2 regions of the Blautia sp. LMAG:89 genome follow, and region 2 is predicted to be linked to the other one. Evidence: riboswitches for the same ligand, from Rfam matches in the RefSeq annotation. Region 2 holds a riboswitch; the other holds the start of a gene.
The links. Region 2 has a riboswitch for FMN ahead of CCC70_RS16615 (DUF6783 domain-containing protein). Riboswitches for the same ligand answer to the same signal wherever they lie in the genome.
Positions count from the first base shown of each region.

Region 1 (15,497 bases), on a different contig from region 2:
GAAAATAATCTCTCCTGGATTTGTCATTACCTGCTGGATCATAATGTTTTTCCTCCTTGTTTATTATGTATTATCTTTTATTAATTGTTTTATTAAAGTAATTACATTATTGTTCTTTTGAGAGGATTTGTCAATAGGGTTTCCGGTGATTCTCCCTGTTGAACAAATTCGATCCGGTTTTTTTATGCACATTTCACTATCCACCACATAAAAAAAGAACCCGCAGCTCCGGCAAGGTTCTTCCATGCCGGAGCTGCAGATTCTTTTCTCTGCATGATTCGTATTCTCTATGCATTTGGTCAATCGGATATTCACACCCCCGCAAGGGACTTACTTGATTCGGTTAAATATTTTTGATTAGCTCATGAAAAAAGTGCTTCGCCGCGCCAACTGCAGATGCTTCCTTCCGGTAGCTACAGTTCTTAAGATATCTGGTATCACGGTCAAAACCATTGTACTCCATCACTTTTTCTCCGAGAGGCAGCATATGATCCGGCAGATATCCGCCAACCTCGCCGCCCAGGATAATATCCATATCATAAGCCATCCGGAGATTGGAGATCAGTACGGCAAGATGGTCCAGATACTCTCCCCATTTTTCAGAGGCATCTGCTTCTCCTGCGGAAAGACTGTCCATAAACTGTTCCAAAGACTCATAGCGCTCACCGGTCAGCGCGCTGGATGCACAGTAAGCGTCTGCGCATCCCTTCTTGCCGCAGTAACACGGTCTGCCACCCGGAACCAGGATCATATGGCCAAACTCACCGGCCTTCTGATTCTGCCCGGCAAACAGTTTCCCGTCAATACAGAAAGCACCGCCAAGCGTATTATTAAGAGACAGATAGATCGCGTCCCGATACAGATGAAGATCTTCCGCCAGCATAGCTGCATTCGCGTCATTTTCAAAATAAACAGGACAGGAAAAAGCCTGCTCCAGAAAACTGAGGCTGTAATTTTCGATCTTAAGCGCATGCGATTTCACAACAAGATGCTGCTCCCGACTGATGATCCCGGGAATTGAGATTCCGATTCCAAGCAGCTTCTCAGGAGCTTCCATATCTCCCAGAAAATCTTTGACCAGGGAAGACAACTCCAGGCAGTAAGAAGTCTCCGGAGAAAACTTCATTCTTACACGCTCTGTCTTCTCAACCTCTGACCGCATATTTACCAGGACCATCCCGACATGATTCGCCGTGATCATAATTCCTGCTGCATAACGGTAAGAAGGATTAATGCCGATACTTTTCGCCTTTCTGCCTCCTGTGGATGCATACTCCCCGGTCTCTACAAGCACACCGCTCTCCATCAGTTCATTTACGTTGGACAGCACAGTCGGCATACTCATATTCAGGTTTTTGGAAAGCTCCACCTTTGAGGTGCTCCGGTTATTCATCACATAGGTGATGATCCTGGATCTTGTATTGTTTTTTTTCTCTGCTTTTCCTGCCATATCAAACCTCTTGATTGCTTTTATTAATTCTTTTATAAAAGCATGATATTCCTTTCCGGCAGATTTGTAAAGAGAAAATCAATACCAGCGGGTCATTGGCAGATCATTGTTGATTCCCTTGGTCATCAGGATCTGATGAAGATCAATGATTCCGTTATGGAATGTTGCCGCACATGCGGACAGATAAAGATCCCACATACGCAAAAATTCCTCATCAAACATCATCTTTTCTTTTTCAATGTTATCCCGGAAATTCTTTTCCCAATGAAGCAATGTCTTATTGTAATGCAGACGGAGATTTTCGATATCCAGGGTATGGAAATTGTCCTCTGCCATATGGTTCAGGATCTCACGTAAGCTCGGAACAGTTCCGCCCGGAAAAATATATTTCTTGACCCACGGGTCACCCGGATGCTCCTTCAGAGCACTGATAAAGTGAAGCAGAAACAGTCCGCCCGGCTTCAGAACCTTTTCCACACAATCAAGAAACAGCTGATAATTATCACGTCCAACATGCTCCAGCATACCGACACTGACAACACGGTCAAACTGATACTCCTTCTTCGGCAGATCACGGTAATCCATCAGCTCTACCGTAAGATAATCTTCCAGACCCTGCTCCTTGATCCGTCTCTGAAATTCTGCATACTGTTCATGACTTAAGGTGATACCGGTACCATGAACCTTATATTTCTTAGCTGCCTCGATCAGCAGAAAGCCCCAGCCGCAGCCGATATCCAAAAGACTCATACCCTCTTCCAGATGTAATTTTTTAAGAATATAATCAACTTTATTTACCTGTGCCTGATACAACGTATCATCCTCATGGATAAAATACCCACAGGAATAACTCATAGTCTCATCCAGCCAAAGTTTATAAAAGTCATTTCCAATATCATAATGGCTGGTCACTTCCTTTTCCTGGTTCTTCTTTGATGTTGAACTGAACATGATCTTTTTCAGAGCAGATTCATTGGTAGAAAATTTCCCCATCTGACCCAGAAAATGGTCCAGCGCTTCATAAAGATTTCCCTCGATATCCAGATCCCCACGCATATACGCCTCACCCAGTGCAAGGGATGTGCTCTTCATCAGATCCGCCAGAGGAATCGCTTTCTTAAAATTCACCGTAAATGTAGGTTCACCCTCTCCGATGTGATACTCGGAATTCTTGAACTTTACCAGAAATGGATAATCTGTAAAGCGTTCAAGGAACTGCACCATTGCTTTCTCTTCCGTCTTCTCCTGTAATGTCTCAAACATAATAGTCTACCTCCTTTAACACAGCACTATGATACACCCGGAGGAAGGCTTTATGTCAAGGGAGATATACAACAAAATTTTATCAATAAAATGGCGATATTTGGTAAAACTCTTCCTTATACTTATTCAAATTAACTAGATGTTTACAATCCATTTTTAAACAAGCTGCCGAAAACACTGATATTATCCAAACGTACTCGTTAATTATATATCATTTTTCAATAATTATCTTTGTATTTTACGCATTTTTTATTGCTTTATATACAATTCAGACTTATAATAAAAGATACAAAAAAAGAGCGAAAACCATATAAAAATCCAACACTGGAGGGAACCTTATGAACGAAGAACTTTTTAATGAAGCATCAAAATCCAACATCCTGTCAAAACAGCTGGTCGATCAACTTCAGGAAAGCATGACCTACAGCAGCATCTCCTTCATCAATTGGACCATCGAAGTCCTCAAGCTCCTGAAAGCCCGCATCGAACGCGGCGACAAGATCAAAGATGAGACCACCGGCGTGATCTACGATCTCTACACCTTCCGCCAATTTGTAGAAACCAACTTCTCCACCTACATCACCGGCCAGGTCTTCAACACCTCCATCCGGTCCCAGAAAATCTACTTCACCCTGGAAGCCTGCCCAGGCGGCTACAACCTCCTCATGGCAGACTCCGGCAACGAAAAAACCTACCGCTGGATCTCCAGCTTAAGCAAACGCTTCTCCCTGGTAGAAATGATCGCCACCGGAATCGTCTACGTCAAAGACAACCGTACCGACACCTACCAGCCATTTATCTCCGAAAACGGCAAATACTGCAAATACAACAAAGACCTGGGAAAACTCACAGAACTCTGATCAAAACGGGGAATCCGCAACCGCAGATTCCCCGTTTTTCTCATCCATCCAGCGCAGCGCCGATGACCCATTCCCCTCTTCAAGCCACAGGGAATCTCAGCCTTTCCTCCCAGCCATCCAGCGCAGCGCCGATGGCTCATCCAACTCCCGTCATGCCACAAGGAATCTCAGCCTTTCCTCCCAGCCGTCCAGCGCAGCGCTGACGGCTCATCCAACTCCCGTCATACCACACACAATCAACACTCCCCACGAGATTTAACACGTCTCACTGGCGTCCCCTTCCACCATATAACTACCTCCGTTTAAATCTCCCCAAGAAATCCAAACACCTCCTCATCCTCAAGAAAATGCATCAGCATATAAGCACACATGATCGCAACCCTCTCCTCCTTCAGGATCCTCCTGACCTCATCCCGGTCCGCGATCACAACCTCGATCTCCTCACTATCCTCCTGAGCAGCCTTACTAACCTCACCACTGGCATACCCATAAACCGTAGCACAGGATTCATCCGTCATCCCAATCGTCGTAAAATAAGGCTTCTCAAAAGCCTCCGCAACCTTGATCGGCTCCAGCTTCAACCCGGTCTCCTCAAACATCTCCCGCACAGCACCCTCATGAAAATCCTCCCCAGGCTCCACAAGCCCCGCCGGAAACTCATAAATATACCCGCCGATCGTATATCGATACTGACGGATCAGCACAACCTTATCCCGTTTCTCTCCATAAACACTGTAAATGATCACCCCATCCGGATGATTCTCCCCCGTAGAAAGCTTTAAATCCTCCACACTCTTTGCCCTGGAGGCCACAAAATAAGAAACCGGCGTATCATGTACACTGGTCGCATCCACCCCATAAAGATTCACGAACTTATTATCTGTAAGTTTTTTCACACTGTTGATCTTACCCATCTGAAAAACTCCTTCCCGAAAATTTTTTCTAAAAACATTTTATCCCATCCAAAACCAAAGGTCAATTTTTTATACTTACACTCCCTTCACAATAGTGCTATAATAAATACCCTGCTATAAAATTAAAAATCCACTTATCACATTACCAAACAGCTACTGTAGACAAGAAAGAAGGAAAAAACATTGAAAAACCAGACCAATGCTGCCCAGGCCGAAAACCCTCTGGGAACCGCCCCTGTAGGCAGCCTGATCACCAAATTCGCCATTCCCGCCATCATCAGCATGCTAGTCAGCGCTCTGTACAATATCGTTGACCAGATCTTTATCGGACAGGGCGTAGGAATGCTTGGAAACGCCGCCACAAACATCGCATTTCCCGTAACCATTATCTCTACTGCTGCTGCACTGCTCCTGGGAATCGGCAGTGCCTCCAATTACAACCTGGAAATGGGCGCAGGAAACGAAAAAAAAGCCAGCTCCATCGCAGGAACCGGACTTTCCTCGCTGATAATCTCCGGTACGATACTCTCTGTCATCGTCCTTCTGTTCCTGAAGCCACTGCTTCATTTTTTCGGCGGAACACCGGACGTCATGCCCTATGCCATTGATTACATGGGAATCACCGCCATTGGACTTCCCTTTTACGTTTTAAGCACAGGCGGCAATCACCTGGTCCGTGCAGACAGGAGTCCCACCTATTCCATGACCTGTATCCTGGCTGGTGCTGTCATCAACACCATCCTGGACCCACTTTTCATCTTTGGATTCGGCTGGGGCATCAAAGGTGCAGCCTGGGCAACCGTGATCGGTCAGATCGTATCCGGACTTCTGATCATTTTTTATTTTTCCAGACTTCGGAAAATGTACCTGGACCGCTCCATGCTGATTCCTAAGGCACGCAATCTGTCTGCCATTTTTTCTCTGGGAATGGCATCCTGTATCAATCAGGTTGCCATTGCTGCAGTGCAGATCGTCATGAACAATACACTTCGCCATTACGGAGCACTCTCAGCCTACGGGAGTGATATTCCGATCGCCTGTGCAGGAATCATTTCCAAAGTCAACCAGGTATTTATGGCCATATGCATCGGAATCTCCCAGGGCTCCCAGCCCATCTGGGGCTTTAATTACGGTGCCGAAAAATACAGCCGCGTGCGCCAGACATACCGCTATTCCGTAACCTTATGTACTGTGATCGCAACCATATTTTTTATCTGCTTCCAGTTCTTCCCACATCAGATCGTAGGCATCTTCGGAAACGGCAGCGACCTGTACTTTCATTTTGCAGAAAAATATCTCCGCATCTTCATGCTGATGACCTTTGCCAACGGAATCCAGCCTATGTCCGCCGGCTTTTTTACCTCCATTGGAAAAGCCAGGCTTGGTGTGATCATGTCCCTCACAAGGCAGGTGCTCTTCCTGCTGCCTCTGATCGTCATATTCCCGGTCTTCTTCGGAATCGATGGCGTCATGTACGCAGGACCAATTGCAGATACCTCTGCATTTGTGCTGGCCGTTGTTTTTGCCAGACGTGAGCTTGGAGTCATGAAAGCTGCAGAACAAAACGCCTGACATAAAAAATGCCATGTAATTTACTGCCCATCGGCAATATATTACATGGCATTTCTCACATTCTCAGATATTTATCTGAAACCACTAATTTCTGATCTTTTCTTCATCCTACATCAGCTGCTTATGATCAGTCACCCTTCAGTACAACACGGATCTTCTTATAAATTACAAATACGATCAGAGATGTCAGTGCATATTTAAAGATATTAAACGGAGCAATGATCAGCAGTGCAAAGGTAAGCAGTCCGTTTACAGAGCTGTGTACTGCGCTTCCCATCTGGATAAAGGTCTCGATTGGCATTCCAAACGCCTTACCGTAAGCCGGAAGCAGTACAAAAGCATTGACAAAGCATGCAAGGATCGCTGTCAGGACTGTTCCTGCTGCCATACCTGCAACTGCATGTACTCTGCTCTTTTTATGGCGGAAACGATAGATCAGACCGGCCGGTACCACATAGGCACATCCAAACAGGAAGTTGGCAACATCACCAACACCGGCAGTCATGGTTCCCTTAGTCACAAGATGTACGAGAATCTTCACAAGCTCGATCAGGATACCTGCCACAGGTCCCATAGCGAAGGTTCCTACCATAACCGGTACCTCGGAAAAATCAAGCTGATAAAAAGACGGTGCAAGAAACGGGATCGGAAACTCAAGATTCATCAATACTCCTGCCACAGCACCAAGCATGGCTACCTGCGCGATGGTTCTTGTTCTGCTTCTTTCCACAGCATTTCCTCTCTGTAATATCTGTTCACTCATAACTCTCTCTCCTTCTTCAGAAATATTCAAAGAAAATTTCCACAAGAAATCTTTATGCGAAAAAATTTCTTCACATAAAAAGCCCCGGGAGCTTCTTCCCGGGGCACTGAGCACGTTCTTTAAATACTGCGCGTTCTTCTCTCATCCAGACTTTACTGTCGGTTCCGGAATTTCACCAGATCAGCCGCCAAAGCGGGTCGCGGACTATACCGCCGGTAGGGAATCACACCCTGCCCCGAAGAAATTTTCTTTTTTATGAGTTCATTATAACGCGCTCTTTTTATAATTACAAGCCTTAATTCTGTCACAGAAGCATTCTGCTCCATTTATATAAATCTAAGATCCACTCTTTTATGATCAAACCCGGATTTTCTTTACCGTACTCCAGCTACTGTAAAGAACCTTTTTTCCGACTCTTTTATATGACCGGATGCGGACATAATAGATCTTTTTGTTTTTCAGTCCTGATATCTTATATCTGGTCGCAGACTGTTTTCCAACTGTGACCGTTTTTCTTTCTTTTGTAAATCTGCTGTCTGCTGCATACTGGATCTGATAGCCGGTTGCCTGTATATTTTTTTTCCAGCTTGCGGTAAAGGATCTGTTTGCTTTTTTCAGTCCTGTCAGCAGAGTTTTTGGAGGCAGGATCTTAAAGGTAAGCGTTTTGTTGATACGACTGTATTTTCCGGTCCCTCTGACCTGCACAGTTCCAATTCCAGAATTTTTATTATTTTTGTAATACAGCTTATAAGCACTCGCACCGATCTTCTTTCCATTTACAGTTACGGTTACTGATGGCCGGATGGTTTTTCCCGTATAAGTGTAAGAGGTTCTGTTTAGCTTAACATTGCTGACAAACTTTTCTGTCTTTTTTATGATCTTGAAATGAATGGTTGCGGTACCTTTATAATAACCGGTACCATAAATGGTTACCGTTGCCACACCCGGATACAGATTATCCTCGTAGTACATATAATAATCTTCGCCGGCTTTCAATCCGGGGATTACGATGGCAGGTGTGAGTTCTTTTCCTGTATATGTCTGATCAGCTATTGGATCCGCAGCCGGCAGTTTTCCGTAAATAGTAAAATATAATGTTTCCGATCCTTTATAATTGCCGATTCCCGTGAGCTCTGCACGAGCTTCACCAGGCTTTTCATTATTAACATAGGTTACCGTATAATCTTTTCCCTGTACCAGTCCGTCAATTACCACTTCCGGTTCCACTTTTTTTCCTTTAAAGGTGGTTTCCAGGTAGGTTTCATTATTTTCCGCAAAATAGCACACATACATTCCATTTTCATCTGGCGTAATCTTGAAACTCCGCTCTACTGTACCGCAGAAAATATCTTTTCCCGTGATCTTTACAGTCGCAGTTCCTGCATTGATGTTATTTTCATAAGTTACTTCATAATCGGAGCCCTGCTCAAGTTCCGGTGCGGATTCACTGGATTCTATTTCAGGTTCATGGCTTTTTCCATTATATTCATAGTCTGAAGTGATCTGTTCAAACCATTCATTCTGAAGCGGTATCCGGTTGTCTGCTGACAGCTCCACAAACGTGCAGCCATGGTCCTCTGCGTATTTCTGAAGTGTGGAATCCTTTTTTCCCGCGATCAGTGCTGAATCCCTGAACGCATCATCCGCCCAGACAGTATCTGTGCTCAGTACTCTTATCCTGCACTCGGAAGACAGACGAAGTCCATTTTTCCCAACTGATTTTACAGATGCGGGAATTATAATATCACGGATCCCTGAACTGCTCTGGAATGCATATTCACCGATTTCTTCCAAGCCTTCGTTCAGGACAGCTTTCGTAAGCGACGAACAGTTTCCGAATGCACCTTCTCCAAGGCTTCTGACACTTCCCGGGACTGTTATGGAAGAAACATTTACACAGTAATAAAAAGCATAGTCTCCCACGCTTACAGTTCCATCCGGGATCTGGTAATCTCCGGAACGTCCGGACGGAAACACGATCAGTTTTGTGCCATCCTTGCTGAATACCACTCCGTCTTTTTCAGAAAAATACGGATTTTCCGGATCTACTTTAATTTCTGTCAGACTGGACTCAGACAAGCCCTCCACAAAAGCAGCCAGCCCTATAGATGACACATTTGGGGGAATCGTAACAGATTTCAATTTCTCACAGTTGTAAAAAGCATTCTTTTCGATGGTTGTAAGCGAATCCGGCAAAGTAACAGACTCTATATCAGAAGCCTGGGTGCAATACTGGAAGGTACTGTTTCCAAGAACCGTTACTTTTCTTCCGTCAATGGTATCTGGAACTACGATATTTGTATCTGTCCCTTCATACTGATACAGCCTGAGTGTTCCATCATTCAGGATCTTATAAGAATAGTCATAGTCCATTTTGGACAGTTCATAATGTCTGGGGGCATTTCCCGTATATCCGCAGTCAACCAGATATCTTTCGCCGTCAATAATGACTACGGAATTCCTGTGACCGCTTCCTGCCCCCGGATCATTTGCCGCATACCTTGCATACACGGTCAGTCCCAGTTTTTCGCACATATAGTTCACTGCGCTGGTATTGGCCCAGCAGTCTCCGCCGCCATCCAGCATCAGGCCTGTATAGCCGGAATGATACTGACTGTAATTGAAGTTGTTGGCAAGCCATCTGGCGATCGTCTCAACCTTTTTATAATCGGACATTTCCGCAGTAATATTTTCTTTGAGAAATGTATCCATTTTTTGTTCTGCGTAATACTCCGCATAATCTTTGAGTATGAATTTATAATAAACGGTACTGTTTCCATCCTGTACAGAGATCAGGGTCTCTCCAAACATGTATTCCCACTGGCTCTTTACGTCATTTCCGTTTTTGTCTACATAGGTTACATACTGCATTTTAGGAGTAACAAGACCAGTTTTGCTGACTTTCGCGGTATAACCGGAAACAACCGTATATACCGGATTTTTGCCGGATGTCTGGATCTGATAAGATGTCTGCATGGTATCCGGCATGGAGATCACACTGCTGTAGGTATCATTCATCGCATACAGATATATTTCTGTGCTCTCTACATCTGTTTCTTTTTCGGAAGTGCCTGCTGCCGGAATATCATCTGTGAATATATCTTCCTGCTGCTCCTGGTTTTCTCCGTCACCAAAAATTTCTTCCGGTGCCGCGGCCTCCTCTGTATCCTCTGTTCCTTCTGCTTTTCTGATGACCGCCGAAGGTTCTTCCAGAATTAATCCTTCATCAGAATCCTGTTGTATTTCCTCACTCTCTGAGCTTTCAGCTTCATCCGTTTCCGTTCCGATATCTGATCCCGGAAACTCTTCTTCTGTAATCTGATCTGTGCTCACGGCATTATCTTCTTCCGTGATCTGATCTGTGTTTACGGTATTTTCTGATTTCTCAGAATTCCCGTCATCTGTAAAAGTATCAATGGCGTCTGTCATATCCGTCTGTGCGTCTGTAAAATCTTCGGCCGCCACCGGTCCACATGGAACAACAGCCATACATAACGACAGGCCAAATGCCATCAATTTTTTCGGAAATTTCATTTCGTACCTTTCCTTCCTTTTTATGTAAACCGTTTATATGTAAGTTCTGTTTTTATTATAACGCGGCCCTGTCTTTTCGCAAGCTGCAATAATGTCTCCAACTCTGCAAAAAACCGCTGTGATCTTCATTTTAGATCACAGCGGTTTATGTTTTATTATCGGAACATCAGACTTTCCACAATTTCAGCATTACTGTTCTTTCCATATCCGCATTCGATCAACCAGTTTTCTGGCTGGATACTGCCAACACCACGTTCTACTGTGATGCTGCATGCTCATATGCATTCTGTATTCTTACAGAATATCGATATGCTCTCCTGCAAGTGCCTTGTTCATGCTTCGTACTGCGCAGAATTTACCGCACATGGAGCAGGTATCATCATGCTCCGGTTTGCGCTCGTTCCAGATACGTTTTGCTGTTTCCGGATCCATGGCGCATTCCCACTGTGCCTCCCAGTCAAGCTTTCTTCTGGCATCTGCCATCTTGTCATCGATCTCACGGGCACCGCGGACACCTTTGGCAATGTCTGCTGCATGAGCTGCGATCTTAGATGCCATGATTCCCTGTTTTACGTCCTCAAGATTCGGAAGTGCAAGGTGCTCTGCCGGTGTTACATAGCAGAGGAATGCTGCTCCGGACATAGCAGCTACTGCTCCGCCGATCGCGGATGTGATGTGGTCATATCCCGGTGCAACGTCAGTTACGATCGGTCCTAATACATAGAACGGTGCACCTTGACAGATGGACTGCTGTACTTTCATATTTGCCTCAACCTGATCAAGCGGCACATGTCCCGGTCCCTCGACCATTACCTGGACATCTTTTTCCCATGCACGTTTGGTCAGCTCGCCAAGACGTACAAGCTCCTCAATCTGGCATACATCTGTTGCATCAGCCAGACATCCAGGACGGCAGGCATCTCCAAGGGAGATGGTCACATCATACTCGCGGCAGATATCCAGGATCTCGTCGTAATATTCATAGAACGGATTCTCCTCACCGGTCATACACATCCATGCAAATACAAGAGATCCTCCTCTGGAAACGATATTCATTTTTCTCTTGTGATTACGGATCTGATCGATGGTCTTTCTTGTGATTCCACAGTGAAGAGTTACAAAGTCAACACCATCCTGTGCATGGAGTCTGACTACATCGATAAAATCTTTAGCTGTCAGCGTATCAAGATCTCTCTGATAGTGGATAACGGAATCATAAACCGGAACGGTTCCGATCATTGCCGGACACTCGGATGTCAGCTTGCGTCGGAACGGAATGGTATTTCCGTGGGAAGAAAGATCCATGATAGCATGGGCGCCCATGTTTACAGCTTCCATTACTTTCTGCATCTCTACATCGTAGTCCTTGCAGTCTCTGGATACACCAAGGTTTACATTGATCTTGGTGCGGAGCATGGAACCTACGCCCTCCGGATCGATACATTTGTGATTTTTATTTGCACAGATTGCCACCTTACCGGAGGCTACCAGCGGAAGCAGTTCCTCTGTTGTCATGCGTTCCTTCTTAGCTACGATCTCAAGCTCAGGTGTGATGATGCCTTTACGGGCTGCCTCCATCTGTGTACTGTAATTTCTCATGTAAAAAAAATCTCCTTCCATAAATTCTTTGTGTTTATACAACAAAAAACCGGCTGCTGCAACGCATACGCATCACGGCAACCGGCTCTTAATCTTACGTACTTAATGAAAATCTTCTGTACTTCTGATTTCTTCTGTACTCTCTGATCTTCTGTGTCTTTAAGAATCCTTCGTGCATATGTCCCTACGTTGGCATTATCCAAATCAGGTTATGGGTCAAGACATTTACAGTCTACTCTCAGCTCGCTTCAGCGGGCCCCCCTGTTTTCATATGTTGGGGACGTTTGTTCGTCCATGTGGTTATTATAGTATACCGGCTAAAATTTGTAAACCACAATTCTGCATTTTATGACTTTTTCTTTCGACATAATCTGCCATTTTATCTCTCAAACTCCCCCGGATCTTTCTTTACAGACATTCTTCCACAGCTTTTCTGTTCCCCGTCAGGAGGATATCCGCAATCCGCATTCACTGCTTATTGCTTTTCGCAATTACAGCAGTCGATTTCCCTGATCCGGTCAATCTCTGCAAGGTTTTCTGCACCTGCACGGCGGATCCCCGCAAAAATGGAACCCGCAATATTGTGCCATACACTGAAGATCGCGCCCGGAAGTGTTGCAAGCGGATTGGCTGCAAAATTAGCTGCTGCCAGTGAGACAGCAAGGCCACTGTTCTGCATGCCTACCTCTATAGCTATAGCTGTTGTTCTGGAATACTCCACATGGAAGATTTTTGCAGCCAGAAATCCCAGCATCATACCACAGAAATTGTGGATCGCCACTACTCCAAGCACCAGAACTCCACAGCTTACGATCTTCTCTGCATTTACAGCCACAATTCCTCCGATGATCATAACAATAGCTACAACCGACACCAGCGGCATAACATCGGATACCTTATCCACATGCTCTCCCGCAAGGCTCCGAAGAAAAACTCCCAGGAGAACCGGGATCAGAATTACCTTTACCACAGAAAGCACCATGGCCCAGAAGGATACTTCCACCCAGGCTCCTGCCAGAACATATACAAGAAACGGTGTCATCAACGGTGCTGCCAGTGTGGAAACTATAGTCATTCCCACAGAAAGCGCCACATCACCTCCTGCGATATAGGTGATCACATTGCTGGCTGTTCCGCCCGGACAGCATCCCACCAGGATCACTCCCAGTGCCAGATCTGCCGGAAGGTTCATCACTTTACACAGAAGCCAGGCGATCACCGGCATAATGGTATACTGAGCCACTGCACCGATCACCACTTCTTTGGGTCTGGAAAAAATTGCCCGGAAGTCATCCAGTTTTATGGTCAGACCCATACCAAACATGATCACTCCCAGAAATACAGACGTATAGTTCGTCATCCAGGAAAATCCGTCACGCCAGAAAAAAGCCAGGCAGGAAAAAGCGATGATAATGATCCCGATATATCTGGATGCAAGGCTGCTGATAATTCCGATTTTCTTTAAAACTTTCCCCATACATTATACCTCGTAGCTGAAGTTGTCGATCAATCTTGTTTTTCCGATGTAAACAGCCATTGCTACAAGAACGCTGCGGTCAGCTTTTTCCACCGGCTGCATGGTAAGTGCATCTACCATGGATACATAATCAATCTTTGCCAGAGGCTCTGCTTCGATCACTGCTCGCATTTTTCCGAGAAGCTCTTCTGCCGGGATTCCTGCGTGAATGGCTTCCTGTCCGGCTTTTACTGCCTTTGACAGGCAAAGAGCTGCTTTTCTCTCTTCAGGGCTTAAGTATGTATTTCTGGAGGATTTTGCAAGTCCGTCCTCCTCACGGATGATCGGACAGCCTACGATCTCAATATCGAAGTTCAGATCACGCACCATCTTGCGAATGATGGCCAGCTGCTGTGCGTCTTTCTGTCCGAAATATGCTCTGTCCGGTGCCACAATGTGGAACAGCTTGGTCACAACGGTACACACACCTTTGAAATGGATCGGACGTGTTTTTCCGCAAAGTGTCTCTGACAGAGTATCTATACTTACAAATGCGTGGGGATCATGATACATCTCGGAAGGCTCCGGGCAGAAGATCAGGTCTGCTCCCAGGCTTTCGCAGAGTTTGCTGTCACGCTCAAAGTCTCTCGGGTAGGCTTCCAGGTCCTCGGTAGGACCGAACTGTGTAGGATTGACGAAATCGGATACCACTACGATATCATTCTGCTCTCTGCATTTTTTGATCAGGCTTGCGTGTCCCTCATGGAGAAATCCCATGGTTGGCACAAGGCCTACTGTTTTTCCTTCTTTTTTCCACGCTTTGATCTGTTTTCTTGTTTCTTCTACTGTTTTTGTTACCTGCATTATGCTCTCCTCTTTTCCGGTTCTGGAACCGGTTTTCTTTATAGATTCGAGATAGCCTCTTTTCTGAATTCACCTTCGTCTTATTATCTTCCTGATCTGCGTCAGGCCATATCCTTCAGCAGTCCGTGTTTCTCATAATTGGTCACTCTGCTGATCCTGTTCTCTTCATCTACAAATACAACTGCAGGCTTGTGAGTACGGGCTTCTTCCTGCTCGTACTGTGCGTAAGCCATGATGATGATCTTGTCACCGGTGCTTACACATCTTGCTGCTGCTCCGTTCAGGCAGATCATACCGCTTCCGCGTTCTCCGCAAATGGTGTATGTCTCGAAACGGCTGCCGTTGTTCACATCTACGATCTGAACCTTCTCATATTCCAGTATCCCGGCAGCTTCCAGCAGTTCCTCATCCACAGTGATACTTCCTACATAATCCAGTTCCGCCTGGACAACGGTTGCTCTGTGGATCTTTCCTTTTAACATCTCTATTGTCATCTTATATAAGTCCTTTCCTGTAGGGAATAACTTTCAAGTGGATAAAAGCATCCGCTTCCGTATTTAATAAAAAAGCGTCTCGGGGTACACTTCGACCCTGAAACGCTTCTGATTGATTCCCTGTATATTGAGTCCTGTTTTTATACACGAAAAGCATGCTCTTCAACAGTTGCTCAAAATTCCCATAACTGTTGTAACGCCTTCGTTATCATCGATACAGGCTCGTATCTTTTATAATTTTCATATATCCGTCCGTTCCCGATCCCGGGTTCCGGCTGGCTATTTTTATATAAGATTCCAGTGATTTCAGCCAGAGTATAGTTTTGAGTCCAAATACTATCTCTGTGGGGTATTATTGCACCCCGACACTGGTTTGTCAATAATTTTCATATTCTCTATTATCGTGAATGGCAGTAATAATCCCAAAACCAGTTACTTTCACCAAAAAACCCTCCCACACAGCAATTTCTCTGCCATGTGAAAGGGCTTTAGCTTTCTTCCTTTATGCATATTATTTATGGATATGCACATCCAGCTGATTATAAGGAATCTCAATTCCATAATAATCAAAATCTTCCTTGATCCTCTGGTTCAATCTCCATCTGGCTGCCCAGTAGCGGTCGGTATCTACCCAGACACGAAAGCCCATGATCACAGAGCTTTCTGCCAGCTCGTCTACGAATACCACCATCTCTTCGTCTTCTCTTGTATCCGGATCCTCGGTGAGG
Region 1 covers NZ_NANC01000004.1:633,554-649,050, forward strand. Annotated here, with positions in the region: gene CCC70_RS06920 (zinc-dependent alcohol dehydrogenase) at 1-42, opposite strand, end outside; gene CCC70_RS06925 (ROK family transcriptional regulator) at 344-1,450, opposite strand; gene CCC70_RS06930 (SAM-dependent methyltransferase) at 1,529-2,713, opposite strand; gene CCC70_RS06935 (hypothetical protein) at 3,052-3,573, shown strand; gene CCC70_RS06940 (NUDIX hydrolase) at 3,876-4,487, opposite strand; gene CCC70_RS06945 (MATE family efflux transporter) at 4,671-6,059, shown strand; gene CCC70_RS06950 (ECF transporter S component) at 6,187-6,822, opposite strand; FMN riboswitch at 6,952-7,069, opposite strand; gene CCC70_RS06955 (fibronectin type III domain-containing protein) at 7,180-10,356, opposite strand; gene thiC (phosphomethylpyrimidine synthase ThiC) at 10,651-11,955, opposite strand; gene CCC70_RS06965 (bile acid:sodium symporter family protein) at 12,431-13,432, opposite strand; gene panC (pantoate--beta-alanine ligase) at 13,436-14,275, opposite strand; gene panD (aspartate 1-decarboxylase) at 14,377-14,769, opposite strand; gene CCC70_RS06980 (mechanosensitive ion channel family protein) at 15,281-15,497, opposite strand, start outside.
Region 1: it holds a riboswitch for FMN, as region 2 does, so the genes downstream of both, CCC70_RS06950 (ECF transporter S component) here and CCC70_RS16615 (DUF6783 domain-containing protein) in region 2, are expected to answer to the same signal.

Region 2 (15,497 bases):
CCGGAAGTCCGATATTGATGGCATTGCGGAAGAAAATACGCGCAAAAGATTTCGCAATAACTGCCTTTACTCCAAGTGCCTTAAGAACGCCCGGTGCCTGCTCTCTGGAAGAGCCGCATCCGAAGTTCTCTCCTCCCACTACAAAATCTCCCGGTTTCACCTTCTTGGAAAAATCCGGATCCAGTGACTCAAATGTGTGACTCTTCATCTCATCCAGATTCGGCAGAAGCAGGTACTGGGATGCAATGATCTGATCGGTATCGAGGTCATTATGAAATTTAAAAATTGTTCCCTTATCCATAAAACAAGTTCCTTTCTGATTGTTATCCATTTCCGGGTTAACATTCCTCTGTTACCCTTTTCGTCCTATATTCTAACACAAAACGTCATATAATTAAAATGTATATTTTTAATACTTAATATAACTTCAAGTTATAAAGTCATTTTCCTGTGATCAGCGCAAAATATCCCCACTCCCACAGAAGTTCTTCAAAACTGTTCTCAAGATATTCCCGGATATCTTCTTCCTCATATCCGGTCATTCTGGAGATCACCACCATATAATCCCGGAGTGTTTCGTAGGGAAGTGCTCCCCGTCCCTCTTTCTGCCACCGGAGAAAAACAGCCTGGCGAATGGTGGCATATTCCATACCGATCCACTGCATATGAACCAGGGCATCTTCCAGATCTCCTTCTGATGTCAGAAGATCCGAATATACTTCGTTGGTAAGAAAGCTTCGGAGAAGATTTTCATATGCACGAAGTTCCCGGTAAAAATCCTCCCAGGCTTCCGTCATTTCCTCTTCCTCATACTCTTCCGATAATTCCTCCGCCAACTCCGTCACCGGCTCCAGATACTTCCGGTAAAGTCCTTCTTTCCAGTAATTTACAGCCAGATCCTGCAAAAGTTCATTGCATTCGTCCATAGTATCCAGAACAGGCAGGTCTATCTCGCTGATAGCTCTTTCCAGCTGGTGAATTGTCTTCTCTGAAAAATAATCTTCCACAAGCTCTGTGGTAAGCGGCGTGTTCCGGTGAAGTTCCTTCAGAACATAAAAACTTTCAAGAAGGGTTTCCTCCGGTGTTTTTTCAGGATCCATTATAAGATCCATAACCTTCCGACGCACAAGAAAAAGCGGCTGTTCCTTTTCTTTTGGAGTTTCCGGAAAAGCGATTCTTTTCTTCTCCTTCCAGATGTCCAGGACAGCCGGGCAACAGGGCATCATGGTCGCTTCCTTATGATCCTGAAATTCATGGATCTCCCTTGGAAAAATCTGGCAGGTCTCTGAAAGCATCGAATCCCCATAAGCACTTACCAGATAGCACAGTCTGTTCTTTGCAAGAAAAGGACAGTCGTGCTCTTCCGTCATCTTCATGATCCGGCTGCCGTCCTTTTTCATGGTATAGGCCTGCAGGCAGCTTCTGTGTCCGGGCACCTCTGACGGCGGCTGGATGGTTTTCCAGTTTCTGTAGGTTTCATCATCTATGTTGATCTTCCATTCCCTGCAGCAGCTGATGGTGCATTTGTCTGCAATACAGGTAAATTCGTCGTAATAATCAGGTTTTAATAATTCCATGTTTCCTCCATATTCTTTATTTTTCAGCTCCAATGTCTCCTGTTTGCAAAATGGACATGAGCTGACATGTTTTATTTTTCCCCATAAACACAGAAAAGCGGAATTCTATCCGCTTTCTCTGATATTCTGTGTATTCGTTTTTATTCTGCATTCTCTCCCAAAAGTTGTCTGTGCACCTTCCGCCTTACAAACCAGAAACAGGTCACCTGCATGATGATCGTAAGGATCCAGGATGCCGGATAAGAAATAAACAGTACTTTCAGTGATCTGTGAGCCGGGAAAATTCCGAAAATCCACACAATTCGAAGGCCGACCGTTCCGATAATAGACAGGATCATCGGCACACCGGAGCGTCCCATTCCACGCAGTGCTCCCGGAAACAGATCCATCTGTCCGCAGAGGAAATAAGTAACTGTGGTATAGGCAAGAATCTCCATTCCACATTGGATAACCTTAGGGTCTTCCGTATAGATCTTCAGGAGCTGCGGACCGAAAAAGTATGCACCACAGCCCATGGCAAAGGATACGACAAAGGACAGGATCATACAGTCAACAAGCACCCGGTCCATACGTTTCGGTTTTCGCACACCATAATTCTGGCTGGTAAAACTCATACATGCCTGGGTAACCGAATTCACGGACACATACAGAAATCCAAAAATATTATTGGCTGCTGTATATCCTGCCATAGCAATGGAACCAAAGGAGTTTACAGAAGACTGAAGAAGTACATTGGAAAAATTGATCACTGTACTCTGGATCCCGGCAGGCAGTCCCACCTGGAAGATCTGCTTCAGGTACTCTCCCTTTATGGACAGTTTTGAAAAACGCAGCTGATAGCTTCCCTCTGTCTGATACAGACACCGAAGGACAAGAATGCAGGAGATCAGCTGAGAGATCACCGTTCCGATTCCCACACCTGCCACACTTAAATGACAAATGATCACAAAAAACAGATTCAAAAGCGCATTGGCGCAACCGGAAATGATCAAAAAGACCAACGGCCGCTTGGTATCTCCCACTGCACGCAGAATTGCTGCGCCATAGTTATACAGCATAAAAAACGGCATTCCCAGAAAATAGATACGCATATAAAGAGTAGAAAGATCGATCACATCCTCCGGCGTATCCATCAGCTCCAGGCAGATTCTGGCAAAGATCACTCCCAGAACTGCCATGATGATCCCGCTGATCAGAGCCAGCAGGATCGATGTATGTACTGTTTCTGACATTTCTTCATCCTTACCGGCAGCATAAAATCTGGCTGCCAGCACATTGGCACCAAGAGAGATCCCGATAAAAAGGTTGGTAAACACATTGATCAGTGCGGTAGTGGAGCCTACTGCCGCCAGCGCCTCACTTCCACTGAAACGTCCCACTACCACGATATCCACTGCATTGAACATCAGCTGCAGGATACCGGACAGCATCAGCGGCAGTGAAAACGAGATCAGCTTGTCCATGATCGACCCATTGCACATATCGATCTCATACTTGTTTTTTTTCACGATTTCATCCCCCATAATCATACTTTGACAAAAATATTATAGCACCTTTCGTCAGAAAGCTACAATGAAATATTTTTATGGAGAATATGCAGCGGCTGCATAAAATACGCAGCCGCATAGTAACGTGTGTTTATCATTTCACTATCTTTCCAGGAGTCCTGCATCACGAAGGTTTGCAAGAAGTGCATTAAAATCCTCCACAATATCATCTACCGTTGTTGCATTTCCAACAGCAGCTGCCGGGGTTACTGTTCCGGCAGGGCCGGTGGCTCCGGCTGCTCCTGCAGGACCAGTGGCTCCTGTTGCTCCTGTTGGACCTGCTGGACCCGTGGCTCCGATCGCACCAGCCGGACCTGTTACCCCCGTCGTTCCCGCTGGACCTGTGGCTCCTGTTGCTCCTGCCGCTCCAGCAGGGCCGGTGGCTCCCGTTGCTCCCGTCGGACCTGTTACTCCTGCCGGACCGGTGGCTCCTGTTGCTCCCGTCGGACCGATGACTCCCGCTGGACCCGTGGCTCCAGCCGGACCGGTGGCTCCCGTATATCCCTGTATTCCCGGTTCCCCCTGCGGTCCCTGAGGACCCATAGGACCCGGAACTCCCGGACAGCCTCTGGGACCGGTTGGTCCTGTAGGTCCCACAGGGCCTGGGCAGCCTCTTGTTCCACATCTGTCACATCCACAGGAACTATGATTTCCATAACAGGACATACAGGACAAATCCTCATGACTGTCCTGCTGCATTTCCATTTCCTTACGTTTTCGATGCCTGAACAGCATTCTTCGATCACCTCATAGGAAAATAACTTTCCCTACAGTATATGACAACAGCTTTTACCTGTGCATAGGATCCCCGCAAGCTTGTACCCTGCCAGAAAAATATAATAAAGATATCTTTTCTTTTATGCCAGACCATATTTTTCCCAGAAATATTTCTGATCATACAATACTCCCGGATCTTCCGGCTTCAGTCCCTTCGCTTTCTTATGAAAAAAGAATGCCTGCTCCGGACATCCCATCTTATCATAACAAACGCAAAGCTGCATATATGGCACAAATCCATGACACTCAGCCATAAAAAATCCACCTTTTTTCTTATCTGACGGCACAGTAAGCGCCTGCCCGTACCAGTAGGCAGCCTGTCTGGGCAGCTCTCTTTCCAAAAAAATCTTTCCGACCTCACAGCAGATTTCCGCCCTCGGCACATCCATAGTCAGACTGTACAGAAAAGCTTCCAGTGCGTATTTTTCTTCTCCCATTTTCTGGTAGCACTGTCCAAGTATAAAACAGGCATCGATCTTATTTTCCAACCATCCGGACGGATTTTTCAGGAACTCCACCAACACAGCCTCTGCCTCCGGATAACGCTGATGATAATACAGTTCTCTCCCATAATAAAGCTGATGTCTGGGCTCCAACGTTTCTCCTCCTGCCTGCATTTTTTCATAAATGCGGAGATTACGGTCCGGATCACCTTTTCCACATTTCCGGTGCCGGATCACCACATCTGAATAGATGATGTTTCCCTCCGGAATCACAGTTTCATGAACTGCCCCATTCCATCTGAAATTTCTGGATGTTTTCATTATCCGCTCCCGAAAATAAGAAAATGTTGTTCTCCCACTCTGGTCAAAGCCTGCTGCATATTCCATCATTACAACATCTGTTCCAGGATCCAGAGTTTCTTTAAGACTCTTCAGTCTTTCCAGATTTTCTTCATCCAGGACATCATCCGCATCCAGCCACATCCAATAATCGGTGCTGACTTTTTCCAGAAGGAAATTACGCGGAGCAGAAAAATCGTCACACCAGGGAAAATCAAACACCTGCGACGTATACTGCTCCGCGATCTCTTTTGTTCTGTCTGAAGAACCGGTATCTGCGATCAGAATCGCATCCAACACCTGAGAAACCGGCTTTAAAATCCTCTCAAGAACTGCTTCTTCATTTTTAACGATCATACATAGACTGAGGGAAATCATATTTCAGGATCCTTCGGATTTTTATAATATTTATGCCGTTCCCGTCAGTCCTATGCCTTCTGTCAGTGTACAGCTTCTGTTTTCAGATAAAGCTGAACTCATCCTCGTATCACCAACTGTGGTATTTCCTCTATATGCTCTGCAAGATGATCTGCTCCGTTCAGCTCCCCTTTCTCACCATATCCATACAGACATCCTATAAATGGGCTTTTGCAGGCTCTGGCACATTCCAGATCCTGCCTCCTGTCTCCGACCACCAGATAAGGGCCAGTATATTCCCGGATAATTTCCTGCACAATTTCTGTCTTTGGACGGAATCCATACGATTCACAGTCATAAAAATGATCGAACCATCGTTCCATCCCAAATTCCCTCCAGTGCGCCTCACGATATGAAGCTTTACAGTTACTTAAGATCACAAGATGATATCCCCGGTTCTTCAAAGCTGTAAGCATCTCCTCTGCTCCCGGATACCACACTGCCTTATGCTTCCTGATCTGTCTGACCATCAGTTCTCCTACCATCCTGCTTGCCTGCTCTTTATAGCTCTGATCCAGCTCCGGCAAAAATGTATTCCACATCTCCTTACTGTTAAATCCCAGCCAGCCGGCAATTTCCGCCGAGCCTATCTCCCGTTCTTCTGCAGCCTTCTGTTCTGTCAGCCACTGATAGGTTTCACGAAATGCCGGTTCATAGATTCCAAGGGTATGATGGATCGTTCCATCATAATCGAATATGATCGTTTTTGTCATCATTTATTTTCCTGTCTTTTAGAGCTGCTTCATCAGATTGACCATCTCGATCGCAGATAACGCACAGTCATAGCCTTTATTCCCGGCTTTGCTTCCTGCACGCGCAATAGCCTGCTCGATATTCTCAGTCGTGATCACTCCGAATAAGACAGGGATCCCTGTTGCAAGTTCAACCTGTGCGATCCCTTTGGCAGATTCATTGCACACCAGATCATAATGTGAAGTATCTCCACGGATGACAGCTCCCACGCAGATAACTGCATCATATTTTCCTGACTGTGCCATTTTCTGTGCTGTAAGCGGAATCTCAAATGCTCCCGGTACCCATGCTGCAGTAATGTTCTCTTCTTCTACTCCATGTCTTACCAGTCCGTCGACTGCCCCTCCCAATAATTTATTCACAATGATCTCATTGAATCTCGCTGCCACGATACCAACCTTCATTCCCTCCGGTGCTACTACTTTTCCTTCTACTAAATTGATCTGTCTCATTTTTTCTTCCTCCTGATATTTGCTGTTTTTTATAAATTTATTTCTTTAAAAATATGACCCATCTTTTCCTGCTTCGTCTTCATATACTTTCTGTCATACTTTTGTACCGGAATCTCCAGAGGTACTCTCTCATTGATCTTCAGCCCGAATTCACCAAGTCCATAAACTTTATCCGGATTATTTGTCAGTAATCTTAATGATTTCACGCCAAGATCTGACAGTATCTGTGCCCCGACCCAGTACTCTCTGAGATCCGGTGCAAATCCTAACTTCACATTAGCCTCCACAGTATCGTATCCCTGCTCCTGAAGCGCATAAGCTTTGATCTTGTTGATCAGTCCGATTCCTCTGCCTTCCTGTCTCATATACAGAATGATCCCTCTGCCTTCCGCCTCTACCTGGCGCATCGCTGTCTGCAGCTGCAAGCCGCAGTCACATCTGAGTGATCCGAATGCATCTCCTGTCAGGCACTCCGAATGTACCCGGCAAAGCACATCTTCACCATCTCCTAGATCACCTTTTACCAGTGCCAGATGATGCTCTCCTGTAATGTCATTGATATAACCATACATTTTAAAATCACCATACTGCGTTGGGAGGTTTGCAGCTGCTTCCTCCTTTACATGCTTTTCATGTATTCTTATATAATCCTGCAGATCACGGATCGTAATAAATGTAAGGTTATGCTCTTTTGCCATTTCCCATAGCTGTGATGTACGCATCATAGTTCCATCTTCTTTCATAACTTCACAGCACACGCCGCATTCCTTCAGTCCGGCAAGTCTCATAAGATCTGTTGTTGCCTCTGTATGGCCATTCCGTACCAGAACCCCGCCTTTTCTGGAAATAAGTGGAAATACATGTCCCGGTCTTCTGAAATCCTCCGGTTTTGACTGATCATCCACGCACTTCATAATGGTATAGGAGCGCTCTGCCGCAGAGATACCGGTGGTTGTATCTGCGTGATCCACTGCCACGGTAAATGCTGTACTGTGATTGTCCGTGTTCTCAGCAACCATCGGCGGAAAGTTCAATCTCGCCGCAATTTCCGCATTCATCGGTGTACAGATAAGACCCTTTGCATAAGTCGCCATGAAATTAATATTTTCCCGGGTCGCAAACTCTGCCGCACATATCAGATCTCCCTCATTTTCTCTGTCCGGATCATCTGTGACCAGAATTATTTTTCCTTCCTTAAGATCCCTAAGTGCCTCTTCAATTGTGTTGTACTGATAATTTTGTGACATAGTGTATATCCTCCTGTTCTAAAACCCGAATTCTTCAAGAAACTCCATCGTAATTCCGGATTTTTTTTTCTCTTCTTCATTTTTTCTGATGCCAAGCAGTTTTTCTACATATTTTCCAATCACATCATTTTCCAGATTAACCAGATCCCCCGGCACCTTTTCCAAAAGGGTGGTTTCTTCTCCTGTATGTGGAATGACCGACACCTGAAAACCAGCTTCATCAATCCTTGCAACCGTCAGGCTGATCCCATCAATACAGATGGATCCTTTTTCCACGATCAGATGCAAGATCTGCGGTGATGTCCCAATCGATACCCAGATGGCATTTTCTTCCCGGAGCATGGAACGTATCACGCCAGTCCCATCAATATGGCCGCTTACTATGTGTCCTCCGAACCTGCCATCTGCAGCCATTGCCCGTTCCAGGTTTACCTGGCTTCCAGCTTTACAACTGCCAAGACTGCTTCTTCTGATCGTCTCTGCCATCACATCGGCAGTAAATCCGTCCGGCTGGATCGACGTAACTGTCAGACACACACCATTCACCGCAATACTGTCACCGATCCTTGTTCCTTCCAGGACCTTCCGGGCTTTCACTGCCAGGATCCCTGATTCTCCTGTCAGCTGTATATAACGGACTTTTCCCTTCTCTTCTACGATTCCTGTAAACATGATTCCTCCTGTTTTTTCTCACACACCTGACATCTTATCCGGATGTCCTCACCAATCTGGCAGATATCTGTATATTTCAGTTCCACTGCTTCAGACGGGAATTCAACTCCGATACCTTCTACCGGTGTCTTCCCGGCCACACCGCCAAACAGCTTTGGTGCCACAAAAGCCTGTACTTCCTTTACAATTCCGGCTCGCAGGGCACTGTCATTTAACGTACCGCCTCCTTCCAGGAGAATACTGTCAATGCCTTTGCTTCCAAGATCTGTCATCAGCTTCTTAAGGTCTATCTGATTCTTTTCATCCGGACAGTAAATGGTCTCAACTCCCATGGTATGTAATATTTTTATTTTTTCTTCTGTATTTTTCTGATCTGCATAAGCCACGATCGTCCGGTACTTTTCCGCACTTTTTACGATCTGACTGTCCGGCGGGATCCTGAGCTTACTGTCGCACACAATCCTGACAGGACTTTTCCATCCTTCTACCCGGACGTTTAACATCGGATCATCTGCAAGCACAGTTCCAATGCCTGCCATAATTCCCATGTACTGATGCCGCATATGCTGTACTTCTTTTCGTGCCGCTTCTCCGGTGATCCATTTTGATGCTCCTGTCTTCGTTGCGATCTTCCCATCCAGTGTCATGGCATACTTCATCACTACATAAGGAGTCTTCATAGTAATATAATGAAAAAACACCGGATTCAGCTGATCACATTCTTCTCTCATAAAATCTTCAACTACTGTTACACCGGCTTCCCTTAACATCTGTACACCTTTTCCCGCCACTTTCGGATTCGGATCCTGGGAACCGATCACCACTTTTCTTATCTTCTGTTCAATGATCGCTTCCGTACATGGAGGTGTTTTTCCATGATGACAGCAAGGCTCAAGCGTAACATAAATCACCGCACCTTCTGCTGATTCTGTAAGAGAAGCAATAGCATTACGTTCTGCATGAAGTTCTCCATACTTTTTATGATAGCCTTCCCCGATAATCTTTCCGTCTTTTACGATCACTGCCCCTACCATCGGATTGGGATTCGTCCAGCCTTCTCCTTTTTTTGCCAGCTGAATCGCCCGAAGCATATATTCCTGATCCGTCATTTCTATTCCTTCTTTCTTATTCCTGTTCTTTGTCTAGAGCGTGTTTGAAAAAGGCTTTCTGCAAGATGTGCGTCACAATTTGTGGGAGATTTTGTCCGGATGAGGGCGCCGTAGCGGGCTACGGCAACTGAATTCGGGCAAAATATACCGCAAAGTGGGGCGTGCAGATTGCAGGAATGATTTTTCAAACACGCTCTGGTACGCCGAGGCTTTTAGATCTGTGCAATCGGATTCACAGACAAGTGAGTGGTATATTTATTTCGAAAATGATGTACCAGATACAAAAAAACCTGCAGAAATATCTGCAGGGTGGAATTGATCTGTTACATCTGATCGATAAATGAATGTCTGATTTCCTATATAAAAAGCTCTGAAATGGATCACCATCTCAGAGCTCTGATACTACATTCATTCATACAAAAATCAACTGTACTATCATCTTCTTCCATCCAGACTGTACTGTCGGCCCCGGAATCTCACCGGATCATGCCTTTCGGCTCGCGGGCTCTACCGCCGGTAGGGAATCACACCCTGCCCTGAAGATATCTTTTTGTTTATTTTAATACTTTATCTGTTATTTGTAAAGCAGAATTATTATTTCACTCATTCCATGCGGAATATTAGTTACTGGCAGGCAATCGTCGTATTGCTATTCTCAGGCTTTGGTTGACAAACAGACACGCAAGCAATGACCGATAGCCAGCACACAGAGCCTGTGCCTTGGAAGATGAATTTTTTTATCTGCAGTTTACTATTGCTTTTTGGGCAGCAGCAAAATCTTTTTCTAGTACATAAATACATGTTGTTTCATTCTTATGATCAATTCCCGATGCAAAAGTATGATAAAAAATCAGGAAAAAAAGATTATTGATAAATGTTCCTTTTTTCAATCTCGTTTCGTAAAGAATATTATTTTCATTCAACGCTTGTGTTAACCGCACGAGATGATCCATATTATCAGTTTCACATAATTTAATTTTTCCATTATCCTGGGTATATTTCATAAAAATCTCCATTCCGCCGCCTTTGGCTGGCGGCACAAATAGTGAGGAATTATAAGCGGAAACAGGCGCAGGCCGTGACATTTAGGCGTTTTGAAAGTATCGATTATCTCTGTCAATGCATGAGCATACTTATTTTGATGTGGCAGGAAGAACCAGAGAATATATTTGACAGAGTGTCCAAGATATTTGGATAAAGAAAACCGATGGCTTTGACTGTTATCAATCTACACCATCGGCTTTCAAGGTTTTTAAATACTTAAATTCAGACTTATTAAAATAATATAATGAAAACTTAAGTTAATGGATTATTTACCCATCTGCTTTGCAACTTCCTCAGCGAAGTTCTCTTCTTTTTTCTCAAGACCATCGCCTGTCTCGTAGCGAACGAAGCCTTTGATCTGGATCTTAGCGCCGTTCTCTTTTGCTACCTGCTCTACGTATTTAGCAACGGACTGTTTTCCGTCCTCTGCTTTTACGTATGTCTGGGCAAGAAGGCAGATCTCTTTAAGCTCTTTCTTGATACGTCCTGTGATCATTCCCTCGATAACCTTAGCCGGTTTCTGGGACTCCTTCGGATCGTTCTGGATCTGAGCCATAAGGATCTCTTTCTCATGCTCGATATAGTCAGCGCTTACTTCCTTGTCGCTTGTGTACTGCGGTTTCAGAGCTGCGATCTGCATAGCTACGTTCTTAGCCATCTCTTTAACAGCATCGTTAACAACATCTGTCTCAACGTCTACAAGAACGCCGATCTTTCCACCCATATGAGTGTAGGAAGCGATGAATCCGTTCTGCTCCTCAACCTGAGCAAATCTACGGATGTTCATGTTCTCGCCGATTACTGCGATCTGAGCTGCAAGAGCCTCTTTTACAGTCTTGGTTGTATCAAGTGCCCATGCCTCAGCAAGGAAAGCATCGATATCAGCTGCTGTTGTGTTAAGTGCCTGTGCTGCAACATCTGCAACATAGCCCTGGAACTTCTCGTTCTTTGCAACGAAGTCTGTCTCAGCATTAACCTCAACAACGACTGCTTTCTTTCCATCCTCTGTTACCAGAGTTTTGCAAAGACCCTCTGCTGCGATACGGCTTGCTTTCTTCTGTGCTGTAGCAAGACCCTTCTCACGCAGGAACTCAACTGCTTTATCCATATCACCATCTGTAGATGTAAGAGCTTTCTTACAATCCATCATTCCGGCGCCGGTCATCTCTCTTAACTCTTTTACCTGTGCTGCTGTAATAGCCATTGTTCGTTTCCTCCTGAAATATTCTGTTTATACGAATTATTCCTCTGTAGCTGCAAACTCCTCAGACTCAGCCTCGATCTCGCCATCTGCCTCAGCAGTTCCCTGCTTAGCCTCGATAACAGCGTCAGCCATCTTGGAAACGATGAGTTTTACTGCACGGATAGCATCGTCATTTCCCGGGATCACATAGTCAAGCTCTTCCGGATCACAGTTAGTATCGCAGATACCGATAAGCGGGATTCCAAGTGTATGAGCCTCCTGTACGCAGATTCTCTCTTTCTTAGGATCTACGATAAAGATAGCATCCGGGATTCTCTTCATCTCTTTGATTCCGCCAAGGTTCTTCTGAAGTTTAGCAAGCTCTTTGCGAAGCTCGATAACTTCTTTCTTAGGAAGTACGTCGAATGTTCCGTCAGCTTCCATTGTCTCGATCTCTTTCAGTCTTGCGATACGGCTCTGGATTGTCTTGAAGTTTGTAAGCATACCACCAAGCCATCTCTCATTTACGAAGAACTCTCCACAACGCTCTGCCTCTGTACGGATAGCATCCTGAGCCTGTTTCTTAGTTCCTACGAAAAGGATGTGTCCACCGTTAGCTACGATATCTGCTACTGCATTGTAAGCATCGTCAACCATTCCTACAGACTGCTGAAGATCGATGATATAGATACCATTTCTCTCTGTGTAAATGTACGGAGCCATTTTAGGGTTCCATCTTCTTGTCTGATGTCCGAAATGAACACCTGCCTCTAAAAGCTGCTTCATTGAAATAACGCTCATGTCTTTTCTCCTTTTTGGTTAAATTCTTCCGCACAGGTCGCCTTCTCCCGGGACCCCTTACATACTGTAGGGCACCGTCCTTACAGAATCGCCGTGCGTGCTTATTTTTGCAACTTCTGAATTATAGCATAGGAAATCCCCTTATGTAAAGGGGATTTTTCCAATTTTTTTCTGTTTTTCAGCGGTTTCCGGCAGACTTCAGAAGCTCCAGCTCTTTTTCGGTGAGCGAACGATATTTTCCTGTCGGAAGATCTGAAGGAAGCGCCAGCGGCCCCATGGATAGTCTTTTCAAATAAGTTACTTTTTTTCCCAGTGCCTCCATCATCCGTTTTACCTGATGGAATTTTCCCTCGTGGATGGTAAGTCGGATCTCAGATTCCCAGTTCTTTCCGGCTTCTGCAGATTCTGTATCGGACTCCCAGGTGGAAAGGATCTCCAGCCTTGCCGGTCGTGTGAGATCTTTTTCCCCGATATCCACGCCTTCTGCCAGCTTCACGACATCTTCTTCTGTCACTTTCCCGGATACTTTTGCATAGTAGGTCTTGTCAACATGCTTTTTCGGAGAAAGAAGCTCGTGTGCCAGAGGACCGTCATCTGTGATCAGAAGGAAGCCTTCTGTATCTTTATCCAGGCGTCCCACCGGAAAAAATCCCTTTCTTCTGTCTTTCTCTTCAATATAGTCGAGAACCGTTTTATCTCTGGAGTCCTCCGTTGCGCTGACACAGCCCGCCGGCTTGTTAAAAAGATAGTATACATATTCCGGTGCAGCATGAATTTCCTGCCCGTTCATAACCACCTGATCTTCTTTTGTTACTTTCAGTTCCGGTTTCTTCACAGATTTCCCGTTAACCTGCACCTGACCCTTCTGTATGTATTTTTTTACCTCGCTTCGTGTACCTGCGCCGGCATCTGCCAGAAATTTATCCAGCCGGACTGGTTTTTCCATTAATCATTTACCTCCCATTCTGTTACATGGGCTGCCTTTGCATCTGCTCTGATGAAATCCGGGATCTCACCGGCAAATGTCATATAAAGTCCGGAATCCCCGTCGGTGCTCTCCTGTCCTTCCAAAACCACTTCCATTGTGACATCTGCATTCCAGATAGTCCATCCGTTTACCAGCTGTGATGGGCGGATACACTTTTTCAGGGTTTCCAGCTGTTCCTTTTTATCGTAACGGACTTTATAACCGTTCTCTGTTTCTTCAAGATCCGAAACAGACTCAATGTCGGAAAAAACCTCATCATCTTCGCCGGCAGCTTCGGAGCTGAAGTAATAAACATCAATATACTCAACAGACAGCTCATCCATGGAAAGAGGATATCCTGTTTCTTCCAAAATTGCAAGTGTTCTCTTATATGCCGGATACACCAGAACGGAGGTAGACACCCGCTCTCCTTCCTGAACAGCCGGTACATTCATTCCCCATTCATCTATGTATCCTTCTGACGGAATTCCCGCATAATCGAACATCAGCATTGCGCATGGCTGGTCTTTTACTGTCTGACCGCCGTTTTCCAAAATGTCCTTTCTCAGCGCCTCTGCCAGCGCCTGACGCTTCTCTGCATTTTTCTCAAATAATGTTTGAATATCTCCGTCACAGAAAGTACCGGTGACCTCTTTCAGATACTGTTTGTCCAGCTGGAAAAATGAATATTTGTCTTCTTTCCATGTCTGCTCATCATACAGGGCTTCCATAAGATTCTGTGCCTGTGCAGAGGATACATTATAACCTCTGCATACACTGAATCCCTGTTTATTTATGTAGCGCACATACACGCGCCTTCCTGATTTTTTTCCTTTTTCATTCTGAAGCCTGATATCCTCCAGACTGTTATATAATGCTTTACTTTTCATCACCGGCTGATCCAGCAGACCAGAACTCTTGTCTGAGGTGGCAGTATACCGGATCTTATAGATTCCGTCTTCTTTTTTTTCCACATTGCAAAGCTGCTCTGTATATGAAAGATTGCTTACATTTATCACAACTCCCTGAAGATTGTCATAAGCCGGAAAATAACTGTCATATCCCAGAAGATCCATTTTCATGGTCAGCGCACAGATTGCCACAACACCTCCAAAGATCATAAGCTGCACTTTTCTGCGGAAAAATCTGCGAAAATCCATTTCGTAGATCACTTCCAGAATTCCATGGACCAGGATCGTTCCCAGTATCATTCCGAAGATCCCCCATGCTGTTTTGGATGAATCTTCCGGGATCATATAAAAGATCAGACCGATTCCCAGTCCGGATGGTATTGTGATCAGGGCACTTAAGACCGGCTCCATCCAGGTATATACCAGAGCTTTTCCGGTATTCTCTGACCTTCGTCTGCAGAATGCCATCCAGGAAAGTACTGCCATGACAAACAGCGTTAGGATCAGTATCAGCAACTGCTTTCCAAAGCTCCCGCTGCTGTATTTATCTATAAAGCTTACGATCACCATAAGAGGAGATCCCAGATTCCGCACTGCTGCCAGAATTCCGTAACTGCCCTCGTACCAGGTATCAAAAAATAAATGTCCGCTTAACTGCAGCATCACTGCCAGAATGATACTGTAGGTAAACAATCCTGCCCATGCAAGGGCTCCCATCAGCATGGTACCGGTGCAGGCGATCACCAGCACTGTGGAAAAATACACCAGAAGATACATCAGGAGATGGAGCACCAGCAGGATCAGTGCCTTTTTCATAATGGAAAGGCTGTAATATCCTCTGGCTGCCCCGATGCATACCGCAGCAAATTCCATGATCACATATGGCACCAGATAATAAAGAACAGCCAACAATACTCTGTGCAGAAACAGTGCACTTCGCTTTACCGGAAGGCTGTGATAGAAATCCACTTTTCTCGGGGAATACAGATACCAGAAGCCGCTTACTGCTGCCAAAAATGCTGTTACCGCAGCCACACCTGCTCCCATTGTGAGAAAGTCACTGCTCCACAGGCTGGAATACAGATAGGAAAGCTGACTCTGAGTATAACTGCGCTCATTCCATTTTCCCATCAAAATAAGTTCCGCTACCGGAAATGCAAGGAGAAATGCGATCATGGCAAATGCCGGGATCCATCTTTGTCCTTTAGAAGAGGATTTCATGTACTCACTGGAATAAATTTTTGACTTCATAGCCTGC
Region 2 covers NZ_NANC01000012.1:501,238-516,734, forward strand. Annotated here, with positions in the region: gene CCC70_RS15565 (LeuD/DmdB family oxidoreductase small subunit) at 1-301, opposite strand, end outside; gene fliB (flagellin lysine-N-methylase) at 441-1,577, opposite strand; gene CCC70_RS15575 (MATE family efflux transporter) at 1,718-3,100, opposite strand; gene CCC70_RS15580 (collagen-like protein) at 3,227-3,859, opposite strand; gene CCC70_RS15585 (tetratricopeptide repeat-containing glycosyltransferase family 2 protein) at 3,982-5,061, opposite strand; gene CCC70_RS15590 (HAD family hydrolase) at 5,160-5,816, opposite strand; gene ribH (6,7-dimethyl-8-ribityllumazine synthase) at 5,832-6,305, opposite strand; gene CCC70_RS15600 (bifunctional 3,4-dihydroxy-2-butanone-4-phosphate synthase/GTP cyclohydrolase II) at 6,335-7,552, opposite strand; gene ribE (riboflavin synthase) at 7,571-8,224, opposite strand; gene ribD (bifunctional diaminohydroxyphosphoribosylaminopyrimidine deaminase/5-amino-6-(5-phosphoribosylamino)uracil reductase RibD) at 8,206-9,333, opposite strand; partial or broken gene CCC70_RS16615 (DUF6783 domain-containing protein) at 9,336-9,461, opposite strand; partial or broken gene CCC70_RS16620 (DUF6783 domain-containing protein) at 9,411-9,677, shown strand; FMN riboswitch at 9,767-9,881, opposite strand; gene CCC70_RS15615 (hypothetical protein) at 10,071-10,337, opposite strand; gene tsf (translation elongation factor Ts) at 10,643-11,581, opposite strand; gene rpsB (30S ribosomal protein S2) at 11,618-12,361, opposite strand; gene CCC70_RS15630 (pseudouridine synthase) at 12,540-13,307, opposite strand; gene CCC70_RS15635 (DUF6449 domain-containing protein) at 13,307-15,490, opposite strand; gene CCC70_RS15640 (ABC transporter ATP-binding protein) at 15,465-15,497, opposite strand, start outside.